3 regions of the Geobacillus sp. FSL K6-3411 genome follow, and region 2 is predicted to be linked to each of the others. Evidence: riboswitches for the same ligand, from Rfam matches in the RefSeq annotation. Region 2 holds a riboswitch; each other region holds the start of a gene.

Region 1 (8,205 bases), 230 kb from region 2:
AATTGTTAACAGCGATCGCTTCATCCAAACTGCGGACGGAAATGATCGACACAACCGGGCCGAAAATTTCTTCGCGGGCGATACGCATGTCGGGCGTGACGTCAGTGAAAATCGTCGGTGCGTAATAAAAGCCGCGTGCATAGTCTCCATCGCTCAATATATGGCCGCCAACAAGCAGTTTCGCTCCTTCTTCTCGGCCGATGTGCACATAGCGTTCGATTTTTTGCAGCGCTTCTTCATGGATAACCGGACCAACTTTGACCGTTTCATCCAGCCCGTCACCGATTTTCAACGTCTTCACCGCTTCAAGCAGACGCCACTCGAGCTCTTGTTTCACCCGCTCATGGACAATAACTCGGCTGCACGCCGTGCACCGCTGCCCCGATGTGCCGAACGCACTCCAAACAATACCGTCAACCGCCAACGTCAAATCTGCGTCATCCATGACGATCACAGCGTTTTTCCCACCCATTTCGAGCGACACTTTTTTCAACAGGCGCCCGCACTTCTCGGCAATCTGACGGCCGACTTCATTCGAGCCCGTAAATGAAATGACCGGAACGTCCGGATGCTCAACAAGCGCGTTCCCTGCCGTCGGGCCGTCGCCGTGAACAACGTTAAACACCCCATCCGGCAGACCGGCTTCGGTGAAAATCGCTGCCAGCTCGCGCGCCATAAACGGTGTTTCAAGTGCCGGTTTCCAGACGACAGCGTTGCCGGCGACAATGGCCGGGAACGATTTCCATGTCGCGATAGCAATCGGAAAATTCCATGGGGTGATGATGCCGACAACCCCGACCGGCACCCGAACGCTCATGGCAAACTTGTCTTTTAGCTCAGACGGGGTCGTATCGCCGAATAACCGTCGTCCCTCCCCCGCCATGTAAAACGCCATATCGATGCCTTCTTGCACTTCGCCGCGCGCCTCTTCGATCACTTTCCCCATTTCCATTGTCAGCAGCCGAGCAAGCTGTTCTTTCCGCTCCTTCAGCAACAAACCGACTTTATATAATACGTCCGCTCGTTTCGGAGCCGGCACGAGCGCCCATTTTTTTTGCGCCGCTTTTGCCGCTTTGACAGCAGCATCGACATCAGCCGCTGCAGATAATGCTACTTCACCGATCGTTTCCCCATTTGCCGGATTGATCACCGGCGCCCATTGGCCGCTCAAAGCCGGTTGCCATTTTCCATTAATAAAGTTCAACGCCTTCATCGTCATCCTCCTTTGTCTATTGATTCGCTGTACGAGTAGATGTCGTTTCGCTGTTACTTTGCTACAGCTGTCCTTTTCATTGCATGATTCATGGGCTATCTCGGTCTCAATGCGGAAACTCTTCTCCAATGTTTTCATCTGTCTGACAGTCTCATCGTCACAGACAGTTGTTCCGGCTCCGTCATCACCTCAATCACGGTTGGTTTCGTCGCAGTGAGCGCCTGCTTAAAGGCAGCGGCAAACTCATCGGCTGTCTCCACCGTAACACCGTTGGCACCTAATGCCCTAGCCAATCTGGCAAACGACACTTCACCTAGTCCGCTGCCGACCACTCGTCCTGGGAACTGAAGCTCTTGATACATACGAATAGTCCCATACATCCGGTTGTTAAACACGAGACTGATGACCGGGACGCCATAACGGGACGCCGTCTCGAGTTCGGCCGCCGTCATGAGAAACCCACCATCTCCTGACAACGAAACGGCCGGCCGTTCCGGATGGGCGAGCTTCGCGCCGATGGCCGCCGGCAGCCCGTATCCCATCGCTCCTGATGTTGGGCCAATATACATATGCTGTTCCTTGAAGGAGAAAAAGGTGTGCAGCCAGCCGGCAAAATTGCCGGCATCGTTCGTAATCATTCCATCGTCCGGCAACTGCGCTTGTAGCTGAGCGATGATGGCTTCTTGCACGTTTCTTGGCGGCTGCGGCAGCCTCGCTGTTTCTTCATAAGCTTGTCGGCGCTCCAAGACCCATTCATTCCACGTCGGGACGATATGCCGCCCTAACAGTGCACACAACGCCTCGTGGGCATCGGCCGCAACGGCGATGTCCGCTGAAAACACTTTGCCAAGCGCCTCCTCGTCGATATCGATATGGATGAGCATCTGATGCGGCAGCGGCCATGTATAATCTTGCGTTGTTACTTCCGCCAACCGCGTTCCAACCGCCAAAATAACATCCGCCTGCTTGGCCGTCTCAACGACAGCTGCCGGTGCGCCAAGACCGAGATGGCCGACATAAAGCGGATGGTCATGCGGAAACACGTCATGGCGGCGGAATGCGGCAACAACCGGAAGGGAATATTGTTCAGCGACGCGACGCAGCGCCTGCTCAGCGCGCCCCCGCTTCACCCCGCCACCGGCGACAATGAGCGGCCGACGGGCAGCAGCGAGTGCCGCTTCAATCCGCTTCACCTCATCATCCGCTGGGGCTGGGCGCGGCACATCCATCGTCATCAACACCGCCTCAGCAACCGTTGACGCAAACACATCCTCAGGAATAGAGACGACAACCGGACCAGGTCGTCCCGTTTTCGCCACCCGAAATGCCCGTTGCACGAGTTCTGGAACGCGCTCGGGGTCGGTGATTTCGACTGCCCATTTCGCAAGCGGCCGAAACCATTCGTCTAGTTCTACTTCTTGAAATCCCTCACGACCACGGAATCGGCGATGCACTTGTCCTAACAGGACGACAAGCGGGGTCGAATCTTGACGTGCTGTATGAACCCCGATGGCCAAATTAGACGCTCCGACTCCGCGCGTCGCTAAGACGACACCTGGTTTGCCGGACGCTTTCGCATACGCTTCAGCCATAAACGCCGCCCCTCCTTCATGGCGGGCAGAAATGAACTGAAGGGTTGGTTCATCGTACAACGCATCCAACAGCGGCAAATAACTTTCTCCCGGCACGCCAAACAAATGAGAAATACGCTCTTGTTTTAAGCATTCGACAATCGCTTGCGGGACAGAAAGGCCACGCATCACCCGCTTTTTCATGGCCGTCCCTCCCATTCAATCGCTTTCCAGCGCCGAACGGCTTCGAGCAGCCGTTCCTTCGGAGCGGCGAGTGATATGCGCACATACCCTTCCCCTGCTGAACCAAACGCCGTCCCTGGTGTAACGATCACCCCGGCCTCATCAAGCAACCGAGCGGCGAACTGAGCGGAAGAGTAACCGACCGCCGTTGGCACCCAAAGAAAAAACGTCGCTCGAGGCGGCTGAACGGGCACGCCTATTTGCCAAAGTGCAACCGTCATTGCCTTCATCCGCTCTTCATAAATGCGGTTGTTCTCCTTTGCGGCTTCATCTCCGCTCCGCAATGCAACGGCCGCTGCTTTTTGCACCGCCAAAAATTGACACGTATCAATATTGCTTTTCAAGATGGAGAGCGCCCGAATGACCTCCTTATTGCCGACGATATAACCGATGCGGCAACCAGCCATGTTATAGCTTTTCGATAAAGATCCAAATTCGATGGCTACTTCTTTGGCACCGTCAACTTGCAGCACGCTCGGAGCAAAGGCATCACCGAATGTCAATAATGAATAGGCTGAATCATGGGCGATAAGAAAACGATGTTTTTTTGCAAGCATGACTGCTTCTATGAAAACATCGATGGTGGCTAATGATGCTGTTGGATTGCTTGGATAGTTTAATAGCATGATATTGACTCGATCATAAGTGGATGGAGTAATAGCGGAAAATTGTGGTGCGTAGTCACGGGCTGCATCCAGCGGCAAGTCGATCGGCGTGCCTCGGGCAAGGTGAATAGCAGTTCGATACACCGGATAGCCCGGGTTCGGAACAAGCACTGCATCCCCCGGATCAATCAGCGCCTGCAATAGATGGACAATGCCTTCTTTTGAGCCAATCAAAGCGAGCACTTCAGTGTCTGGGTCAAGCTTGACACCATACTGCCGCTCATAAAAGTCAGCAACGGCTTCGCGATATTCGCGGCAGCCGGCGTACGGAGAATACGTATAATTGCGTGGGTCATCCAGCTCGCGTTTCAGCGTCTCAATAAGAAACGACGGCGGCGGCAAATCTGGCGCCCCGATGCCTAAATCGATGACATCAACCCCTTTTTTCGCAAGCTCGACCTTTTTTCGCTCAAAGTCCGAAAATAAATACGGCGGCATTCTTCTCACAAGGTCGGAAGCCATCTTCATCGCGGCCTCTCCCCCTTCGATTCGATTGTTTGAGGCGCGGAACAAGCAAACGACAGGGTGTTCGATGCTGGCTGGAGCCGGATCATCACTCACCGTTGTTTGGCAACTGCCCTCTCTGAACGATGGAACTGTTGCTTTGGTGAACATGTATCATTTGTCTCGTCTAGCTCATCTCCTCTCGTAAATCATTTTATTATTCATTTCAAATAATTAGAATATCGATCGAATGGAAGGAGCTCCCTTTCGTTGCTTTTCTCACCCCCATCTACACTACCGCTTTATAAGCATAAAAGAAAAACCGGACGCCTAGTTAACGTCCGGTATACAAAACGTATCCTCTCCTTACCGATACAGCGATGAACCGCCGCGCACAAATTCGTTCGCCTTTTCTTTCATTCCTTCTTCTTTGATTTTCCGTTGCAGCTCGTGTGAGATGTTCATCGAGCAAAATTTCGGCCCGCACATCGAGCAAAAATGAGCGGTTTTCGCCGCCTCAGCCGGCAATGTTTCATCATGATACTCGCAAGCCCGCTCCGGATCGAGCGATAAGTTGAACTGGTCATTCCAGCGAAACTCAAAGCGCGCTTTCGAGAGCGCATCGTCGCGCTGCTGGGCGGCTGGGTGACCTTTCGCCAAATCGGCGGCGTGGGCGGCGATTTTATATGTAACGACCCCGACGCGCACATCCTCTTTATTTGGTAACCCTAAATGTTCTTTCGGCGTCACATAGCAAAGCATGGACGTCCCGTAGGCACCGATGATCGCGGCGCCAATCGCCGACGTGATGTGGTCGTATCCCGGCGCAATGTCGGTGACAAGCGGCCCTAACGTATAAAACGGTGCACCATGACAAAGCTCTTGTTCTCGCTCGACGTTTTCGCGGATTTTCTGCATCGGAATATGCCCCGGTCCTTCAATCATGACTTGCACGTCATGCTCCCAAGCGATTTTCGTCAGCTCACCGAGCGTCTCAAGTTCAGCAAACTGTGCCTCGTCGTTTGCATCAGCAATGGACCCCGGGCGCAAGCCGTCACCAAGCGAAATGGCAACATCGTATTGTTTTAAAATCTCGCATATTTCTTCAAAATGCGTATATAAGAAGTTTTCTTCATGGTGGGCCAAACACCATTGCGCGATGATTGAGCCGCCACGTGAGACGATGCCGGTCGTCCGATTGACGGTGAGCGGAATGTAATGAAGCCGCACACCAGCGTGGATCGTCATGTAGTCAACCCCTTGTTCAGCCTGCTCAATCAATGTCTCGCGGTACACGTCCCATGTCAACTTCTCTGGTACGCCGCCTACTTTCTCAAGCGCCTGATAAATCGGCACTGTTCCGATTGGAACTGGCGAATTGCGGATAATGTATTCACGCGTTTCGTGAATTTGTTTGCCGGTCGACAAATCCATCACCGTATCAGCACCCCAGCGTACCGCCCACAGCAGTTTTTCCACTTCATTCTCAATCGAGGAAGAAACAGCCGAGTTGCCGATGTTGGCGTTAATTTTTACATGAAAACGGCGGCCGATGATCATCGGTTCGCTTTCTGGATGATTAATATTCGAAGGGATGATCGCTCGGCCAGCGGCAACCTCCTGGCGGACGATTTCCGGGTCGATTTGTTCGCGAATCGCGACAAATTCCATTTCCGGTGTAATGATTCCTTTTTTGGCGTAATGCATTTGCGTGACCACTTTCCCCGGCTTCGCCCGCAGCGGACGTCGTGCAAACGGAAGCGACGCCGCACGGCCGGCGGTGGACTGTGGCTCCGTTTCTTCGACATCTCCTCGCTCAACAATCCAGTTGCGGCGAAGAAGCGGCAATCCTTTTTCTACATTCGGCTCAAAATCAGGATCTGTGTATGGACCGGTTGTGTCATAGACGCGCACCGGTTTGTTTTCCACCTCTCCTTGCGGTGTCTTCGTCGGTGATAACGCGATTTCTCTCATCGGCACGCGCACGTCCGGCCGTGATCCTTCGACGTACACTTTCCGGCTGGCTGGAAATGACATAAACGAGCGAATGTTTTCCATACGGATTCCCCCTCTAAATCAACGATGGTTTAGGATCCGAGGCCAAGCCAGCCGAAGCAAAGGCAAAAACGAGCCGCTCTTTGCCGTGAAAAATAAAAACGGGTCCCGCAACACGGAACCCGATCAAGGCAAAAAGGCCAAATGAACAGTCTAAGCGTCCATCTGTTCCCGCTGCCTGCTTCCCTACGCTGGCATGACCCAGATCAGGTTCAAAGGGTCAAAGAACTTCATCGCGTTCTTTTCTCAGCCCGGCTCTCGGACTCCCCTAGCAGATAAGCGTATAACAATGATGACTGACTTTTTTTTATTTTACTACATAATGAGAAAATAAACAAACCATTTTATTCCATATCACAACTGATGTACCGTGTTTCTTTCCTCAGTAAACGCGCTTTTTTTCCGCTTCACACCGAAAATTGCTTTAACATCGTCCGCATCTCGTCCGCCATCTGACCGAGCGATGCCGACGAAGAAGCAATTTCTTCAACAGAAGCCATTTGTTCTTGAGTCGCTGCCGATACATTGGCAGCACTAGCTGCTGACTGTTCGACAATTTTGGTCATCTGTTGGAACGCCTCATCCACCTGGCGGGCATGGCCCGTCATTTGTTCAATCGCAGACGATACTTGTCCAATTTGTTCGCTTACTTGACCGACCGCCTCACGAATATCGGCAAACGACTGACCGGCAACAGCGACGACGTCCAACCCTTGCGCCACTTCAGCGACGACCCGTTCCGTGGAGGCGATTGCCTGCTTCGTCTCTTCCTGGATGTAGCTAATCAGATCGGAAATTTGCTGCGCTGAGTGCGCTGACTGCTCCGCCAACTTCCGCACCTCGTCCGCGACAACGGCAAATCCTTTCCCTTGCTCACCGGCACGCGCCGCTTCGATCGCCGCATTGAGCGCCAGTAAATTCGTCTGTGACGCGATGCTCGTAATCGCTTCAGTAATTTGTCCAATCTCGTTCGATCGCTCCCCGAGCCCTTTAACGACTTGGCCGAGCGATTGAACGTGGTCATAAATAAATTGCATTTGCTCAGACATTTGCATCACAGATTGCTTGCCATCCCCTGCTTTTGTTGCCGTTTCTTGGGCGCTGTGTGCCACTTCTTTTGTTTGACGGGCAACATCACTGAGCGTTCGGGAAATATCATTGACGGATTCCGCTGTGCCGCGGGCTGCACTCGCCTGCTCTTCCGCATGGGAAGCAAGTCCGTCCATCGTTGCCGCAATTTGTTCTGTCGCCCTCGTCGTCTGTTCGGCAACAGTAGCTAACTGGTTGGAAAACTGCGACACTTCGTCCGCATGGTGTTGAATGCGGCCTATCACCTCTTGCCAAGCATCCGCCATATTGTTTAACGATGTGGCAATCGGCCGCAACTGCCGCACGCTGTTGAGCGGTACGCGCACTGTTAAGTCCCCACTTGTCATCTTGCTTAAGTATTTGTTAATGACGGCAATTGGAGCAACAAACCGCCGATAATTCAGCGTTGCCGAAATGAAGCCAACAATCGCACCAAGCAGCAACGTAGCGGCTAACGTCCACCAAAACGCCGCCCCGCGAATGCTGTTAGCTAGACATATCGCAAGGCCGATTACCGCCGTGCTCGGAATCACGACGAACATCGTGCGGATGATATAGCTCATTAACGACAAACCTTTCTCCCCCTTTTTCTATCGCCTAAAAATGTTTTATACAGCATTGACATATTCGGCAATGTGCATAGGTTTTCCTTCTTTGTGCCTAATCGAACATCCAAACATTTTGCCGATATTACATTGCGGAGATGCTTAGCCCAAAAAATTATAATGAAACGTATTTTGCGATTCTCCACGACGACACCCACCATCTCTGGCTACCGGTGGCATAGAACTGGGATATTTCCCCACATGACCTTCTAAGCCGCCTGCCCCCCGAAGTTTATCTATCTTGAACATCAACATAAAAAGCGGGCTTCCAGTTGGAAGACCGCTTCAGACTGTTGACAAAATGGGTTTCAGACGAATGT
Region 2 (8,205 bases):
TCACTTGTCCGTCGCCTTCAATGTACATGGCCCCAACAATCGCTTCCATTGAGAGGCGGGGCTCAATCTCAAGCACTTCCTCTTTCGTCAGCCAGCGCACCGGCTGGTCCGTCGCGCTCCAAAATGTATAATGCCGGCGGAGATCTTCCGCCTCTTCCTCCGTTGTCGCTATTTTGATCATCCCTTTTTCGACGAGGCCGATGTCAATCCCCGTTCGTTCCTTCAACTCTTCCGCCAAGGACGGCATAAGGGTCCTGCTTTTTAAGGCGAGCGGCACGAGCGGACTTGGCGTAGAAAATTCTGCTTGTGCTCCGAGCATGCCGGCGGCTGCGCTCGACGACTCACCAGCCATCGTTCCTTTTTCTAAAATCGCGACGCGATACTTCCGTTTGGCAAGCTCGAAGGCCACCGCCGCCCCGATCACCCCACCGCCAACAATGGCAACGTCATAATAATGTATAGTCACTTGATCCTCTCCCCCTTGACAATTTCAGCTAGCCGTTTCGCTTCACTGACCGGATCAGCTGCGAAAAAAATCGCCGACAACACCGCCACTCCCGCTGCCCCCGCTTCTAGCACTCGGCGGGCATTGCCGGCATGGATGCCGCCGATGGCAATGACGGGAATATGTACAGCAGCGGCTATTTCCTTCAGCAAGTCTACGCCGCGCGGAAGCACCCCCGGTTTGCTGGCGGTCGGAAAAATATGGCCGAATAAACAAAAGTGGGCACCGTCCTCTTCCGCCTGCTTCGCCTCCGCCAGCCCATGCACCGAGCATCCGACTGTCAAACTCGGAAATGAGCGGCGGACAGCCCGCACCGGTAGGCTATGGTAGGCGAGTTGCACTCCATGGACGCCATACACTGCAGCCACATCGACGCGGTCATTGACGATGATTTTTTGGGGTGGCACCCCGACACGAAGCAGCGCAGTGACAAACGCGGCAACCTCGCGCGCTGTTTTCTCTTTTTCACGAATATGAATGCAATCGGCGTACGGATGGATGTGCTGACAAATGGCGGCGAACTCATCGGCCGTCTGCCGACCGGTCGAAACGAAATGAAGCGTTCCCATCTAGATCCCTTTCTTTCTACCGTACATCGTTTATAGAAATGTACGGATAATGAATGCCAACATGATAGGAAACAAATAACAAAACGACAAACAAAATAACAAACAGAACGTCATATTTGCCAAACCCGATTTCATAGTAAAACGTGCGCGGGCCGCTGCCTGAAAACTGTTTCGCCTCCATCGCCACCGCGATGCGCTGAGCGCGCCGAATGCTTTGCGATAAAAGCGGAATGGCGTAGCGTTTCACTTTGCTAAACCCTCCACGATTCGGCACGCCGCGTACTTTCAAAGCATAATGCACGTTTTGAAACTCCTCAATCATCATCGGCAGCAAACGGACAGCTGCTAGAAAGCTGTACGCATATTTCGGCTTGAGCTTCAGCTGCTGCATCAGCGAGTAAAATAGATGCACCGGCCGGGTCGTCAAGGAAAAAATTAAACCCAATAGCCCGAGTGCCAAGGCGCGAAACCCAAGATGCACACCGCGCCAAAAGCTCTCTTCCGTAACATGGATGAGCCCCCAGCGAAACCATGTCGTCTTTCCTTCACCAAACATCATCATTGATGAAGCGGTAGAAACAAAGATGAGAAAGAACGGCAAAAACATCCAAACAAGTGCGTTCGCCGAATAACCCGTCCCAAAGCAAAACAAAACAAAAAGGGCGAGCGAGAAATTGATCAGTACGTTCGGATTATGAATGAACAAAACAGCAAAAAAGAGAATAACGAGCACGATCAACTTCAAGCTCGGATTCGTCTCATGAAGCCATGTCTCACGGCGGTGAATCTCCCATTTCATTGCCCGGCTCCTCCTTCGGCGAACGCCAACTCCCGGATACCTAACCGCTCGTCCTGGACAAGTGCTCCGCCTTCAATCACCCAACGTCTCGTCGCAAAGCGGCGGACGATTTGTTCATCGTGAGTGACCATCACAATCGCTGCCCCTTGTTCACGGTACGATTCAAGCATCTCGAGCAAAGCGAACGTATTTTTCGCATCCTGCCCAAATGTCGGCTCATCAAGCAAAAAGAGTCGTTGGCCGGCAACAACGGAGGCAGCCACACTCAATCGACGCTTTTGGCCGACTGACAGCTGGTACGGATGCGTATCTTGTTGGCCGACAAGGTCAAATTCGCGCAAAAGACGGGCGACTGTTTCTTCTGTTTCCTCGCTCGAACGCCCCTCGAGCCGGAGCGAATAAGCGAGCTCATCCCGTACGGAATGGGTGACAAATTGGAACTCCGGATTTTGAAACACAAAAGCGATATGACGATGCAATGGCTGCCGCTGCTTGACATCATCTCCTAACAACCGATAATCTCCTTGTGTACGGATGAGCTGCATGAGTGCGTGCAAGAGTGTACTCTTACCGGCACCATTTCGGCCAGTGACAGCAATCCATTCACCTGCCCGCACCACCGCTTCGGAAACGCTAATTTTCACTTCCCGCTTGCGAAAACCACGAAAATCGCGAAGACAAAGGAGTTCTTCTCCTTCCCGCCACTTCCGCCGCTGTACCCTCCGGTCGTATTCGTCCCAAACGCCCGGATGCCAAATGCCTTCAGCGCTGATGACATCTTTATATTGGGAAAATACTGTTCTTGCCTTGCCATCAGCCATGACTCTTCCATCACGGCCGAGCAGCACAATCCGATCAACAAAGTCAAGGACATGATCGATTTTATGTTCGACGATGATGACCGTTTTATCGCGGCTCACCTTCTTGACAGTTTGCCATACTGCTTTTGTCCCTTCCTCATCAAGCAGTGCGGTCGGCTCATCCAAAAACAGGACCTCCGGCTCAAGCGCAAGCACGGAAGCGAGCGCCAGCCGCTGTTTCATCCCGCCGGAGAGTGTATGAATATCCGTATGCGGTTCGATTGTCAACCCAACTTGATCCAAAAGAGCGCGAATGCGGGCGGGCATCTCCTCGCGCGGTACCCCTCTATTTTCAAGAGCGAATGCGATTTCCTCATCCGCGTACGGCATGCAAAATTGTGCATCCGGGTCTTGAAACACATAGCCCCACCGTTTTGGCAGCTCGAGATGTTCCGCCTTCATCGGCACATCGACTGAGTTGGGAATGATGCCAGCCATCACTTGCAACAACGTTGACTTGCCACATCCAGATGGGCCAAGAAAGAGCACTTTCTCCCCTGCGGTAATCGACAGTGATAAATCGTGAAACAACAGCTCACGATGTCCGGGAAATTTGAGGCGCAGCCGATCGATTGTAATTCCATGTCCCATCGTTTATCAGCCGCCTTATCGGTTCAGCGCATCATAATCTTCTTTTGAAGCTGGCCGCCACATCTGTGTCACCCCGGTTTTCTCAAGCGCCTTGGCCAACGAGACAGCGAACACGCCGGAAATGAGGATGGCACCAACAAAACGTGCCAGCAAAAAGAGCGCCATATTCCATGGGGCTAGCGCCTCGATATATCCTTTGTAAAAGTCCATGATGAGCGAACCGACCGTGGCGCTGACTGCGCTTAACGATACGACGAACACGTCAAAGCGCCGATAGCGGAACGCCGCAAACACAAGCTCAGCAAACAATCCTTGAACAACTCCATAAATGAGCACCTCAAGCCCCCATTGCGACCCCATGATCAATTCGCCGGACGAAGCCGCAATTTCGGCAAGCAGCGCCACTCCTGGCTTACGGATGAGCAAATAGGTAAGCGATGAAGCGATAAACCACATGCCGTAAACCAATTGATCGGCATGAACCCCGAACACTTTCACGACTTCATATACTGGGGACCATACTTTGTAAATGACACCAAACACGATTGCAATCACAATCGTTGTCAAAATGTCAGCCAACTTCAATCCTCTTGCTGTCTTCACCATCGCATGCCTCTCCTTCCACAATCGTCCCCCGCTCCATCAATGTCAGTCTAACGGACTGTCATCATTCGAACGGGTACGCCATCTTCAAAAACTTATATTCGCCGCCGCTCGGCGGCTTCACAAATTTGCTTGGCAATTGACATTCTTTCTCCCCCTTTTCCAAAAAATAAAAACGCCGCTTCCTTTACTAACTAGCGTAAAGAAAGCGGCTTGGGCATACCATTTCGCAAGGCAAGGCAAAACCATCCTTACCCCATGTGTAGCTCCTCTCCACTTCCCTACGCTGGTATTACCCAGATCAGGTGCTAAGGGTCTCAAAGGCACACTTTGATCTCAGCCTTTCTAAAGGCCCCCCTAGTGGATGTCCCATCATGATGACATTTTCCTATTCAAATTTATCATATCACGGCAGCGGTGATTGTCAACTCTTTTTTCCGTCCGGCGTTGCGCCGCCCACCATGATTCGCTATGATTAAAACGCAACGACTGACTATCGAATGGGAGTGGAATTGATGGCAAAAGTCATTTTAAAACGCCAACGAAAAAAGCGGCTTGAACAAGGTCATCCATGGATTTTCCAAAGTGAAGTCGACCGCATTGAAGGGGACATTACGCCAGGTGATTTCGTCGATGTCTATAACCACCAAGGTTATTGGCTGGCGAAAGGATACATTAACCCGGCCTCACAAATCATTGTGCGCATACTGACGCAAAACCCCGATGACGAACTGAATGAGGAGTTTTTTATCGAGCGCATCCGCCAGGCATGGGCGTACCGTGAACGGATGATTCCCGGCATCCGCTCTTGCCGCGCCATCTATGGAGAGGCCGATTTTCTGCCTGGGCTCATCGTCGATAAATACGAGGATGTGCTCTCTGTACAAATTTTGGCGCTTGGAATGGAAAAACGTAAAGATTGGATTTTGCGCGGCTTGCTTGATGTGTTCGCACCAAGAGCCATTTATTTGCGCAACGATGTGTACGTTCGGGAACTTGAGGGACTTAAACAAGAAAAAGGCTTTTGGTATGGAGAAGCAGAAACAGAAATCGAAATCGAGGAAAACGGCGTCAAATATATTGTCGATATTGAAGGTGGTCAAAAAACCGGCTTTTTCTTCGACCAGCGGCAAAACCGCGCCGCCCTCCGCCCGCTCATCGGCCCGGAGACAACCGTGCTTGACTGCTTCACTCATACCGGTTCATTTATGCTAAACGCCTGTCTGTACGGAGCAAAACACGTCACCGCTGTCGACATTTCCGAACATGCGATTGAAACGGCGAAGCGAAACGCAGCCTTAAACGGCTTTACAAACGTTGATTTTGTCGTCGCCAACGCCTTTGATTATTTGCGCGAGTCAGTGCGCGCCGGCAAACAGTGGGATGTCGTCATCATCGACCCACCGGCGTTCGCCAAATCCGCCCATGCGGTTCCGAAAGCGTTGCGCGGCTATAAAGATATCAACTTAAATGGGCTGAAGCTTGTCAAAGACGGCGGCTTTTTCGTCACTTCGAGCTGCTCTTACCATGTCCGTCCGCACATGTTTCAAGAGATGGTTGCCGACGCGGCGTTTGACGCCAAAAAAGTGCTGCGCCAAGTATACTGGAGCGGCGCCGGCTATGACCACCCGAAGCTACTCGCTGCTGATGAAGGCGACTATTTAAAATTCGCCATTTATGAAGTGCATTCGCGACGTTAAAGAAAAACGCTTAAGGGCTGACCTTAAGCGTTTCTTTTTTGTCCTGAGCGGAGCGGCTGTTCTTTGCGCAGCACACTCAAATAAACGAGCATCGAAATAAGCACCGAACCGGCGGCAGCTAAATAAATGCTCGGGTAGCCAAACCAATGGCTGATTTGACCGAAGACGATCGCTCCGATGCCAACGCCTAAATCAAAAAACGAGAAAAATGTTGCATTCGCCATCCCTTTTCGGTGAACAGGCGCCCGCTCAACCGACCATGCCTGCAGCCCCGGCTGCACCATGCCAAATCCAAACCCATACAGCACCGCTGCGGTCAATAACGCCCATTCCCCTGGCAGCCAAGCAAGCATAAGCATCGCCAGCAAAACGAGCCCCGCACCAGGAAGAAAGACGGCCCGATGTCCTTTCCGGTCATACAGCTGGCCGGCGAACGTCCGGGTTACCATTAAAGCGAGGGCGTAAAGCAAAAAGTAAAGCTGTAAGCCTCCGATCTGTTTTTGCGCTGTATATAAGGGCAAAAACGAGGCAATGCCGCCAAATGTCACCGTTAAAAAGAACAGCAGCACCGACGGAATCAAGGCCGTCTTTTCGTAAAGATCCCATTTTTTTTCACCTTTATCATGTCCCGCTTCTGCTTTTTTATATGTAATGGCCGCGGCAAACAACAAAGACGCCACGCCAAGCGCCGCACAAATCATGAATAAATGGCTGAACGGAATGGCAGCCGCCAGCACGAGTCCGAGAGACGGCCCAAAGGCGAGGGCAATATTCCCTGACAACCCGTAATAACCCATCCCTTCCCCACGGCGGTTCGCTGGGATGATATCTGTCGCCACCGTGCCGGATGCCGTTGTCGAAAACCCCCAGCCAATCCCTTGAACAACCCGCATTAAGAAGAGAAGGAAAATGCTAGAGATGAAGCTGTACGAGCCAACCGAAATGACGAAGATCAACAATCCGAACAAAAACACAAATCGGCGCCCTCGTGTCTCAAGCGCATGGCCAGCGAACGGACGGACAATAAGCGCCGAAAACGTAAATACTCCGACAACAAGGCCAATTAACTGATCGTTGCCTCCTAAATATTCGACAAACAGCGGCAATGTCGGCAACGTCATTTGAAACCCAAGAAAGATGAAAAAGTTAGCTAAGCAAATTAAAACGAAATTGCGCGTCCAAATTTTTTCTTTCTGCTCCGCAACAACATGTTTTTGTTGCGCATTCATGCCGATCCCCCTTAATAAAATATGTATTTCGTGTCCCTTAATATTTGTCAGTATAACATAACTGTATGCTTCTGTTTAAACAAAATGTTTTCGAGCCATATTTTTTCATACAAATGAAAAAGCCGCCAATTCGGCAGCTTTTACCATCCTTTCCGTTTGCGCAATGACATAATTTGCGCAGTATGGTGCTTCCCATGCCATGTATACAGCGCGGTCAGCACGTACAGCGGCATCGCTTGTTTCGCCCCTTCAGGGCAAATAAGACGTTGAAAGTCCGCTTCCGTCATGGACTCAAGCAGCGTCGCCCACCGCACGTGCAGCCCTTCAAGCAACATGAGTGACGGCTCGATCGGCAACGAACGGGCGTCGGCCGTTTTCGCCCATTCACTCTCTTCAAACGGCTTAATGGCTGGCTTATCCTCTGTCAAGCCCCATTTCGTACGCAAAAATGCGTTCATGCTCGCATCAGCTAAATGGTGAACAACTTGAGCCACGGTCCAACCGCCATCGCGATACGGCGTGTTCAACTGTTCATCATTCAAACCCGCAACAGCGGCCCGCAATGCATCTGGAAGCTCGCGGATGGCCGCAATCCATTCTTTTACGTCCTCAGCACGAAACTGTGCCGGCGCTTGAAACGTTCCGATTGGATAACGAATCGGATCGATCGTTGACATTGTTGCTCATCTCCCTTCCACCTTTATTTATTCAACGCGGATAGGAAGACTCCTCCTTATTCTTTCCAGACGTAGACCCTGGTTTCATACGGTTTGAGCTTAAAGCGGGTCGCGTTTTTATGTGGCCGAACCGGATAGTTGCCAAGCGCTAAATCGTCCGACTGAAGGCGGATGCCGTCATAGCGGTAAAGCGAAGGACGGTTAGATAAATTGACAATGATAAGCGCCCGTTCATGGCCGAGCGTTCTTGTATACGCGTAAATGGACGGATGATTTTCTAAAAGTAAATCATACGTTCCGTAAACAAACAGTTCGTTTGTTTTCCGCAGCTGAATCATTCGTTTATAAAACGACCATATTGAATTCGGATCACGCTGCTCGGCCTCTACGTTAATGGTGCGATAATTTTCGTTCACTTTGATCCACGGCGTTCCGCTAGTAAATCCCGCATTCGGAGCGTCTGACCATTGCATCGGCGTGCGCGAATTATCTCGACCTGTTTGCCAAATGATGCGCATAATGTCATCATGATTTCGTCCTTTCGCCCGTTCGAGCTCATACAGCCGTAAAATAGCGACATCACGGTAATCGTTAATATCTGAAAACTGCACATTGGTCATACCAATCTCTTGGCCTTGGTAAATGAACGGCGTCCCTTGCATGAAAAAGTAG
Region 3 (8,205 bases), 1.5 Mb from region 2:
CATCGCCGCCGCCGGCGCCAGGAATGAGCGTCACGTCCAAGCCTTTTTCTTTAAAAAAGCCTTTTTCTTTTTCTGCCAACAAGTTCGTTTGCTCGGTAATCGGTTGGCTCCAAAGGGCCACACGCAGCTGTTCTGTTTTCTCTTTTTTCGCCGTATCCGTAGTTTCACTTGCCTCGTTTTTCTGTCCGGACGCACCGCAGGCCGCTAAAAAAACAACCACCGACAGCAGCCATACAGCCACTAACATGCTTCTCCTCATTTGTCTGTCTCCTTTTTATACGGTTTGACTAATCGGTTTTCAAAGAAATGAACGATTTGGTAGAGTACCATACCTAACAACGTCAATAAAAGCAAAACAGAAAACATAAGCGGGGTATCCATCATCCCTTGGGAAGCGATAATCATCGCACCTAACCCTTCGCTGGCGCCAATAAATTCGCCGACGACCGCCCCAACGACCGCCAATACGACGGCAACGCGGAATCCGGCAAAAATGTTTGGCAGCCCGGCGGGAAGTTTCAAATGAATGAGCGTTTGCCAGCGCGTCGCGCCTAACACGCGAAACAATTCGAGTTTGTTCCGATCGGTATATTGAATCGCCGTCACGGTATTTTCAAGCAAAGGGAAAAAACAAATCAAGGCCGTAATGATCACTTTCGATGTCATGCCGAAACCGAACCAAAGAATAAATAACGGCGCCAAGGCGAGTTTCGGCACGGCCTGGCTGGCGACGACGTACGGGAAGAACAATTTGCGCAAACATTCAATTTCCCCCATGAGAATGCCGACGATGAGGCCGAGACCGCTTCCTAAACTAAGACCAAGCAACACTTCCAAGCTTGTCCGGACGATGTGCGGCCAAAAATAACCACTCTTGATGCCCTCAAAAAGCGTTGCCGCGACGACCGACGGCGCCGGCAAAACAAGCTCTGACATTTGCCTAGCAGCCAGCTCCCAGCCGAGAAGAAGCAGCACAAGTAACGCCAGCGAGTAAACGGACGTCCGGTTCATCGCCTCATCCCCTCCATCGCCTGCCGCACTTGAAAACAGAGCTCGTTAAACCGTGGCTCATAACGCATTTCCAACGCTCGCGGTTTCGGAAGATGGACATCAAGCGCATAAACGATGTCCCCGTCGGCCATGACAGCGATGCGGTCCGCTAAATATACGGCTTCGGCAATATCGTGAGTAATAAACAAGACGCTTGTGTTTTGCAGCCGGCAAAGCGCTAATAAGTCATCTTGCAATTCTTCCCGCGTAATGGCGTCCAATGCGGCAAACGGCTCGTCCAAAAACAACAGCGCCGGTTGTTGAATGAGGGCTCTTGCAATGGCTACCCGGCTTTGCTGCCCGCCGGATAGTTGAGCCGGGTAGTGGTTGCGATATGCAGACAATCCGACCCGTTCAAGCAAATCGTGCGCCAACTCATAATCTTCCTTCGTCGGTTTTCGTTTGAGCGAGATCGGCAACAAAACATTATCAATAACCCGCTTCCATTCAAGCAACGTCGGCGCTTGAAAGACATAGCCGATCGAAGGGGAAGGCTTCGTCACTTTTTCACCTTGCAAATAAATGCCCCCTTCATCCGGCTGCAACAGGCCGGCAGCAAGCTTTAACAACGTCGTCTTGCCGCAGCCGCTTTTCCCGACAAGGCAATGGAATTCCCCTTCATTGATCGTCCAACTGACCCCGTCGATCACCGGCTTCGAGCCTTGATAACGATACGTAACACGGTCTAGCCGCAAAAAGCTCATCCTCATTTTCCTCCTTAATCGACATAAGGAGCGAACTGTTCCGCATACGCTTCAGCCGCCGATTCAATGTCGACCATTTGCACGAGATCGCGCAAATTAAAGCGCCCATCATGATGCCAGCCCGCTTCAGGAGAAGTCATATGCCCAAGCGCCGTAACGCGTGTGGCGCCTGCTTTTCCTAGCCACTCCGCCCACTCGAACAGCTCTTTTGGCGAGGCGGCCACTCCCACCGTCTGCAAAAACGCCCGATACGGGGCAATTTCTGAAATGATTTGTGAAATGTCATCAAAAGCGACGATTTTCACTACCCGGTTTAGACAACTCGCAGCAAACTCCCGGCGTTCCGGTTCATAAACGACCGTCCAATCCCCCGCTTCGTTTCCGAGCACTTCTTTTTCCTTGTTCACCAACACGTCCAGTTCTTCGCGCTGCCGCCAACTTGCTTGTGCCGCCATTTCCTCAAGGGAAAGAGGACGCCGCGGAAACCGTTTCGCAAAACAGTTCAGCTCGTGGGCGACATAGCGGGCAAACTCTTTTGGCGATACGATCCCCCCTGTTTGCACATAAAACAGATGCGGCGAATAACACCCTTGCTGGTCATAGCGTACAATATCGAACGCCGCCTGATGGGCGACATGCCACGCCTTGCGCGCATCAAGGCAGGAACGGGAAACAATGCCGAAACTCAGTTTATGCCCAAACGGCAAAAAGCGGGTCGTTACCGGGAGGCGGCGCTGCATCTCTTCGAGCGACGCGTTGCTTCCATAGCCGACAACGACGTCAGCTTGTCCAAACACCGCACGCTCCCTCTCGACATCTCCGCCTTTCCACCAAACAACAGCGAGGCAATCCGCCAACTTCGGTTCCACCTCTACTAACAAACGGGCAAACCACCCGGCAAATAACGGCTCGGCGCTCGACACTTTCCCGATGTTTCCCGACTTCACCAACAACCCGGAAATAAGGCTCCATAACGGCAGCGCCGGCACGTTTCCCGCCCAAACGTGAACGATGACGTCCGGACCGACCGCTTTGGAAAGGCCGCCTTTAGGCCGCGGTTGAAAATCATCAAGAAGCAGCGGATTTTCCAAGTCCTCAACAAGAAAGCGCTGCAGCTGCGGCTTACGGAACGTTTTGAAATACGAAGTCAACCCTAAACGAACCATTTCTTCATCATAGCCAGTCACAATCGGCAGCACTTGCTCCGCCTTTTGCCGGTATGGATGGCGGCGGTCTAACAGCTGTTCCATCACCCGGTCAAGCAAGTTGATGATCTCCGTCACCGAAAGCGATTTGAGAAACTGGGCGCTAGCCTGTTTCACTTTTTCGATGACTTTGTTTAACTGCTCGACCGTTAAAAGAGGAACTTCCACTTCGACTCTTTCGCCGTTTTTTTCAAACGTTAACACGCGCGTTTCGATCGGTTCATCCCCGATATGAGGAATATAGCCGGCATATTCTCTCATTCGGATGTCCCCTTCGCCGCACGAATGAATTCTTCGACCGCCATCGAGCAACCTTTTGCTTCCGCCCCTTGCACCCGGCCAAGCAACAAAAAGCCGCCGTCTGTTTCCACGCCCATATCTTCTGTCAAAATCGTTGTTACCGAGTTAAAGTTGCCGAGATCGCAATGAACGAGGACGCCGCGTTTCCCTTTTGGCATCTCTTCTCCGGTCAACGGGTGAATCACCCTTGTGCGAATCCAATGCGGTCCGGATTTCACCGATGGAACGGTCTCATTTCCGTCATCGTAAAATTGCGTGCTAAGCTCGGTCATTCCGTACATGTTGATGCACTCACGGCGCGGGACGCCAAGGTAAGCAGACAGCGTATCATAAAATTCGTCCAAATCCATTTCCCGGGACTGGTTTTTAAAGCCGCCCGTATCAAGAATCCGGCTTCCTTCCGGCAAGCGGAATGTTTTGCCGCGCTTTGCGAGCTCCTCAAATACATGAACGAAGCTAAACGAAGCGCCTAAAAGAGCGTACGGCTCACCTGATTGTTCCGCCTGTTCGAGCTCAGCAAGAAGCCGATCCATATTAAGGCCGTCGCGGTCGACAAGATAGTGGCTGTCTTCCGTGCCAAACACGTTGACGGCGAGGGCTAAATAATGAGCGAGTGAAGAGTTCGGCATATGCTCTTCTGTCGGGAAAAGAATTCCCATTTTGATTTTGTCACGCTCTTTCATGAACCGCTTTCGAAAATTGACGATCATCGAATGATCGTACACGCTTAACGTTGGATGATAATGTTTCCCGCGCACGCCTCTCGTCGTGCCGCTCGTCATAAACACGCGCTCAGCCTGTTCGGGGGAAACACAACTTAACGTTAATTCTTTAAAGGCGTTAATCGGTACAGCCGGAATATCCCGCCACGTTTTCACCGTTCTTGCCGTTTTTCCTTTTTGCATGCAATATGTACGATACGGGAGATTGTTTTCGTATTGATAAGCAAATAGCATGAGTGCATGCTCATTGAATTCTTCCTCTGTGGACGTTTCTTGATTGATAAACTGAAGCAAGCTTTCGATGATTTCTTGTTGAGTCACCTTCCCCGCCCCTTTCCACTTATCGCGCATTCCGATCCACATAAAAAAGCACTTTGCGCGCAGGCAAAGTGCTTGTCCATACTCTCTTTCCCTGCGCTGGCATTATCCAACAGGTTCAAACGGTCAACGGCGGATTAGCCGTACTCTCAGCCTGATTCCACAAGCTCCCGTAAACGTATTATCTTTTTACAATCAAAGTCTACTCTTTATAAAAAAAGAATGCAAGAAAAAAAGCGATGGAAGCATCCCCCTTCCTGTAAACGTCCAGCTAGCGTATAGCAAGGGACACCCGGGACGGATGAGCCAAATTTGCGGCACTACACAACCGTTGTCTTTCCCCCAGCTTACCCGTAGCAGTGAAACATTATGCTTCCTTCGTTGCTCGCTGCTTCTGGTCTGACTTTCGCTTGGCCGACAGGAGGGATGGAGGACATAAAAAATCGGCCGTTTTTTCAACAGTCTCTGTTTTTACTAAAAAACAAGATGATTACCCCCAAGTAAACTAGCGAAGTATGGTAAATAAATAAAATATTTGATAAACTGGGATCGCAAATAAAAATTCCTCCCTGGTTAATGTTTAGATCACGTTTACCATACAGGAAATTACGTTTTTGTACCACAATTCAAAAAAATCTGATTGTCAAGTCCATTTCGTGGCGAATATCTAGAAACATAGAGGTATCAGGATTAAAAATGAATAAATGTTTGTAGAAAATTAATAATACGCCATTTTTTTATTATGTTACAAAATTAATTTATTAGAAAGGAGCATTCCTGTTAGAAGTTTTTTCGGGGACTTGAATAAAAAAAGCCCTCTTGGTATGATTCGGGGGTGTCAATCGCACGAATTGACCCCTAATTTGGATACCAAGGAGGACTATACATGAATTCTATCTCAAACAAGAAGATTAATCAAGTCACCGATCAAACGCTGGTTGTTGGGATGGATATCGCAAAGAAAAAACATTATGCCTGCTTTGTGGATGAGCGAGGGAGGGTGTTAAAAAAGCCGTTTCCCGTTCTGCAATCGAGAGAAGGATTGGAATGGTTGTACCAGTGTATCGTAGAAGCCATGAAGGAATTTGGAAAAACCGAGGTGATCGTTGGCATCGAGCCAACGGGACATTATTGGCTGAATCTCGCCTATTTTCTTGATGAGAAAGGCATCCCTCTCGTCATGACAAACCCGATGCACGTGAAGCGATCGAAAGAGCTGGACGATAACCTTCCAACCAAGCATGATGCGAAAGATGCGCTCGTCATTGCCCGGTTAGTGAAAGACGGCCGATTCAGCTATCCGCGTATTCTGAAAGGGATGGAGGCGGAGCTGCGCGTTGGAGCGACATTTCGCTCCAAATTGGTGGAAGAACAGGGAGCAGTTCGAAATCAGATGATTCGCTGGCTCGATCGATATTTTCCAGAGTTTTCCCAAGTCTTCCCGTCATTTGGGAAAATGGCGCTCGCGGTGCTGGAATATACGCCATTTCCGAGTGATCTGGCAGGAAAAGAACTGGAAGAGGTGCTGGCCCTTTACCGGCAAAGTGAGGGATTACAATCGCCACAAAAACCGAAAGCGAAGAAGTTGATGGAATTGGCCCAACACTCCATTGGCGTAACGGAAGGACAACAGATGGCCCGTATCGAAATTGCCACGCTTGTCCGCCGGTACCGCCAACTGGAAGAAGAAATCGAGGCACTGACAGAGCAGCTGATCGAACTCGTACAGACATCGGTCGAGTACGAATGGTTGAAGACCGTTCCGGGCTTAGGCGATGCGACCATCGTAGAACTGTTATCAGAGATCGGGAGTTTCTCCCATTATCAGGATCCGCGGCAGCTTATCAAATTAGCGGGCCTGACGCTGCGGGAACATTCCTCCGGCCAACACAAAGGGCAAAAACGGATCTCGAAGCGTGGAAGAAGGCGGTTGCGCGCCCTCCTCTTCCGCGTGATGATGCCGATGATCCGCCACAACGAAGCGTTTCGGCAGCTGCACGAATATTACACGACACGTCCTGATAATCCGTTGCGGAAGAAGCAATCGATTGTGGTGTTATGCGGAAAATTATTGAAGGTATTGCACGCTGTATGTACGAAGCACCAAGCGTTCGATGCGAAGCGAATGATGCAGGACATCTTTGGCCTCGAAACGGCTGCTTGATGCCTATAGTCTCGATTCTCTAGACAACAAGGATGACACGGAGAAGCTGGCGCGATATCATCCATTCGACCTTGAGTCCCTAAAGGAGCTTAGCCGGCCTCTGCCTGATGACTAGACCGAACGAAGGAATGTAGGCACAAGGATGCCAAGAGACATGGGAGGGTTCGTCATCATCAGCGATGCAGAGATCCACGGTGCATCCCATACGCTTCCTCCACTACAACCAAATTTAACCAGTAGTGGCCGCGAAGCGTACCCAGTCAATGTAAGATATACACATATTTAAGAAATAATGTTAGAATCTTTGTCGAAAAATATTTTTTTGACACCCCTGAGACGGCTACAACCGTTGATATATCAACATTTATAGAGGGAGGAACATTATTGATAAGAATAATGAAATTCATTGCTGGAATAATACTAGAATGCTTATTGGCAATCCTAGGAGTAGTGATGGTCAGTGGTTTTCCCAGCTTATTTCATAATATTTCGATCAATGTAAAGGAATATGTAAAAACATTAGGATACATCATCATGAAGCTTATTCATCCACTAAGTATCGAATATGGAACGAATAGAAAAGTATTCCCACAAATTCTTATTCATTATCGGGAGTCGCTTCTATTATGCGGGTTGGCAATCGTGGTAGCACTAATATTAGCATGGGGAATAACGTATATCACGCTTCTTTTCTTCCGGAGCCATATGGAGCGAATCAAAATGATATTGGGTCTTTTTGAATCCTTGCCCGATCTGCTGATTATCGTGACCTTTCAGTTAATCGTAATTGTAATATTCAAAAAAACCGGCTGGCTCATCTTTCAGCTTGCTTCCGCAGGAGAGGAAAGAAGCCTTTTTTTGCCCACCACTTGTCTGAGTATTCCGATTTCTCTGTTGTTTGCAAAGTTTCTTTTGCAGCAATATGAAAACGAACTTCATAAGCCATATGTAGAATACGCTTTTTCAAAAGGGCTGTCTTTTTTCTATATTTTGAATCAACATGTGCTGCGGAACGTAGCGCCGGGATTGATTTATTATTCGAAAACAATGATTTGGTTTATGCTTTCGAACTTGATTATCATCGAGTATGTCTTTAACGTGAGCGGCATTACTGCTTTTTTGCTTGAATATCATACTCCGGAAGTGTTTGCGCTCGGGTTGTTATTATTATATATCCCTGTCTTTTTATTTTATAAAATCTCTTATTTATTTCTTCCACAGATGTGGAAAGGAGAGAAGTAGCTTGATTCGTATATTGATCCGGGACAAGTTATTTATGCTGGGGTTCCTTTTTATCAGCATATTGCTCTTATTAAGTTTGTTAAACAGCATAATTAATGATGGGAGCATTCGACAAGTTCCAATTCTTTTTGATAAAAATGGTAATGTTATCGGCACTCCTCCTTTTGCACCTTCTCTTCGTTTTCCGTTAGGGACCGATCGCAATGGATACGACATGCTTCATATGATGATTCAAGGCGCAAAATTTACTATAGGAATCGCTTTGCTTATCATGATGTTGCGCATGGCTTTGGCCATTATGATCGGGGGAACGTTAGGAGTATACTGCAAAAAATGGATTCCAAAACTAGAAAACTTTTTTGATAGTTTTACTGTCGTTCCGTTAACGTTAATCGCTTACTTTATTTTAGTCAATGTGCTATGGATGCCGAGCGACGGGTTTCCGCATCCTTTTTGGAAACGGGCCGTATTTGAAGTATTTGTTCTCACTGTTCTTGCTC

What was found. Region 2 has a riboswitch for thiamine pyrophosphate ahead of NSQ22_RS03460 (ECF transporter S component). Riboswitches for the same ligand answer to the same signal wherever they lie in the genome.
Region 1: another riboswitch for thiamine pyrophosphate. It lies ahead of thiC (phosphomethylpyrimidine synthase ThiC); the one in region 2 lies ahead of NSQ22_RS03460 (ECF transporter S component).
Region 3: another riboswitch for thiamine pyrophosphate. It lies ahead of NSQ22_RS11245 (long-chain fatty acid--CoA ligase); the one in region 2 lies ahead of NSQ22_RS03460 (ECF transporter S component).

What each region holds. Positions count from the first base shown of each region.
Region 1 is NZ_CP150187.1:441,179-449,383, reverse strand. It holds gene NSQ22_RS02220 (aldehyde dehydrogenase family protein) at 1-1,213, opposite strand, end outside; gene NSQ22_RS02215 (thiamine pyrophosphate-binding protein) at 1,348-2,988, opposite strand; gene NSQ22_RS02210 (aminotransferase class I/II-fold pyridoxal phosphate-dependent enzyme) at 2,985-4,160, opposite strand; gene thiC (phosphomethylpyrimidine synthase ThiC) at 4,503-6,194, opposite strand; TPP riboswitch at 6,358-6,471, opposite strand; gene NSQ22_RS02200 (HAMP domain-containing methyl-accepting chemotaxis protein) at 6,599-7,852, opposite strand; partial or broken gene NSQ22_RS02195 (IS1182 family transposase) at 8,118-8,205, opposite strand, start outside.
Region 2 is NZ_CP150187.1:674,255-682,459, reverse strand. It holds gene thiO (glycine oxidase ThiO) at 1-466, opposite strand, end outside; gene tenI (thiazole tautomerase TenI) at 463-1,074, opposite strand; gene NSQ22_RS03470 (energy-coupling factor transporter transmembrane component T) at 1,091-1,873, opposite strand; gene NSQ22_RS03465 (ABC transporter ATP-binding protein) at 1,870-3,324, opposite strand; gene NSQ22_RS03460 (ECF transporter S component) at 3,340-3,930, opposite strand; TPP riboswitch at 4,189-4,296, opposite strand; gene NSQ22_RS03455 (class I SAM-dependent rRNA methyltransferase) at 4,443-5,627, shown strand; gene NSQ22_RS03450 (MFS transporter) at 5,651-6,856, opposite strand; gene NSQ22_RS03445 (YfiT family bacillithiol transferase) at 6,997-7,533, opposite strand; gene NSQ22_RS03440 (alpha-glucosidase) at 7,590-8,205, opposite strand, start outside.
Region 3 is NZ_CP150187.1:2,222,675-2,230,879, forward strand. It holds gene NSQ22_RS11225 (ABC transporter substrate-binding protein) at 1-259, opposite strand, end outside; gene NSQ22_RS11230 (ABC transporter permease) at 256-1,011, opposite strand; gene NSQ22_RS11235 (ABC transporter ATP-binding protein) at 1,008-1,754, opposite strand; gene NSQ22_RS11240 (acyl-CoA reductase) at 1,769-3,220, opposite strand; gene NSQ22_RS11245 (long-chain fatty acid--CoA ligase) at 3,217-4,344, opposite strand; TPP riboswitch at 4,374-4,483, opposite strand; gene NSQ22_RS11250 (IS110 family transposase) at 5,186-6,463, shown strand; gene NSQ22_RS11255 (ABC transporter permease subunit) at 6,998-7,705, shown strand; gene NSQ22_RS11260 (ABC transporter permease subunit) at 7,707-8,205, shown strand, end outside.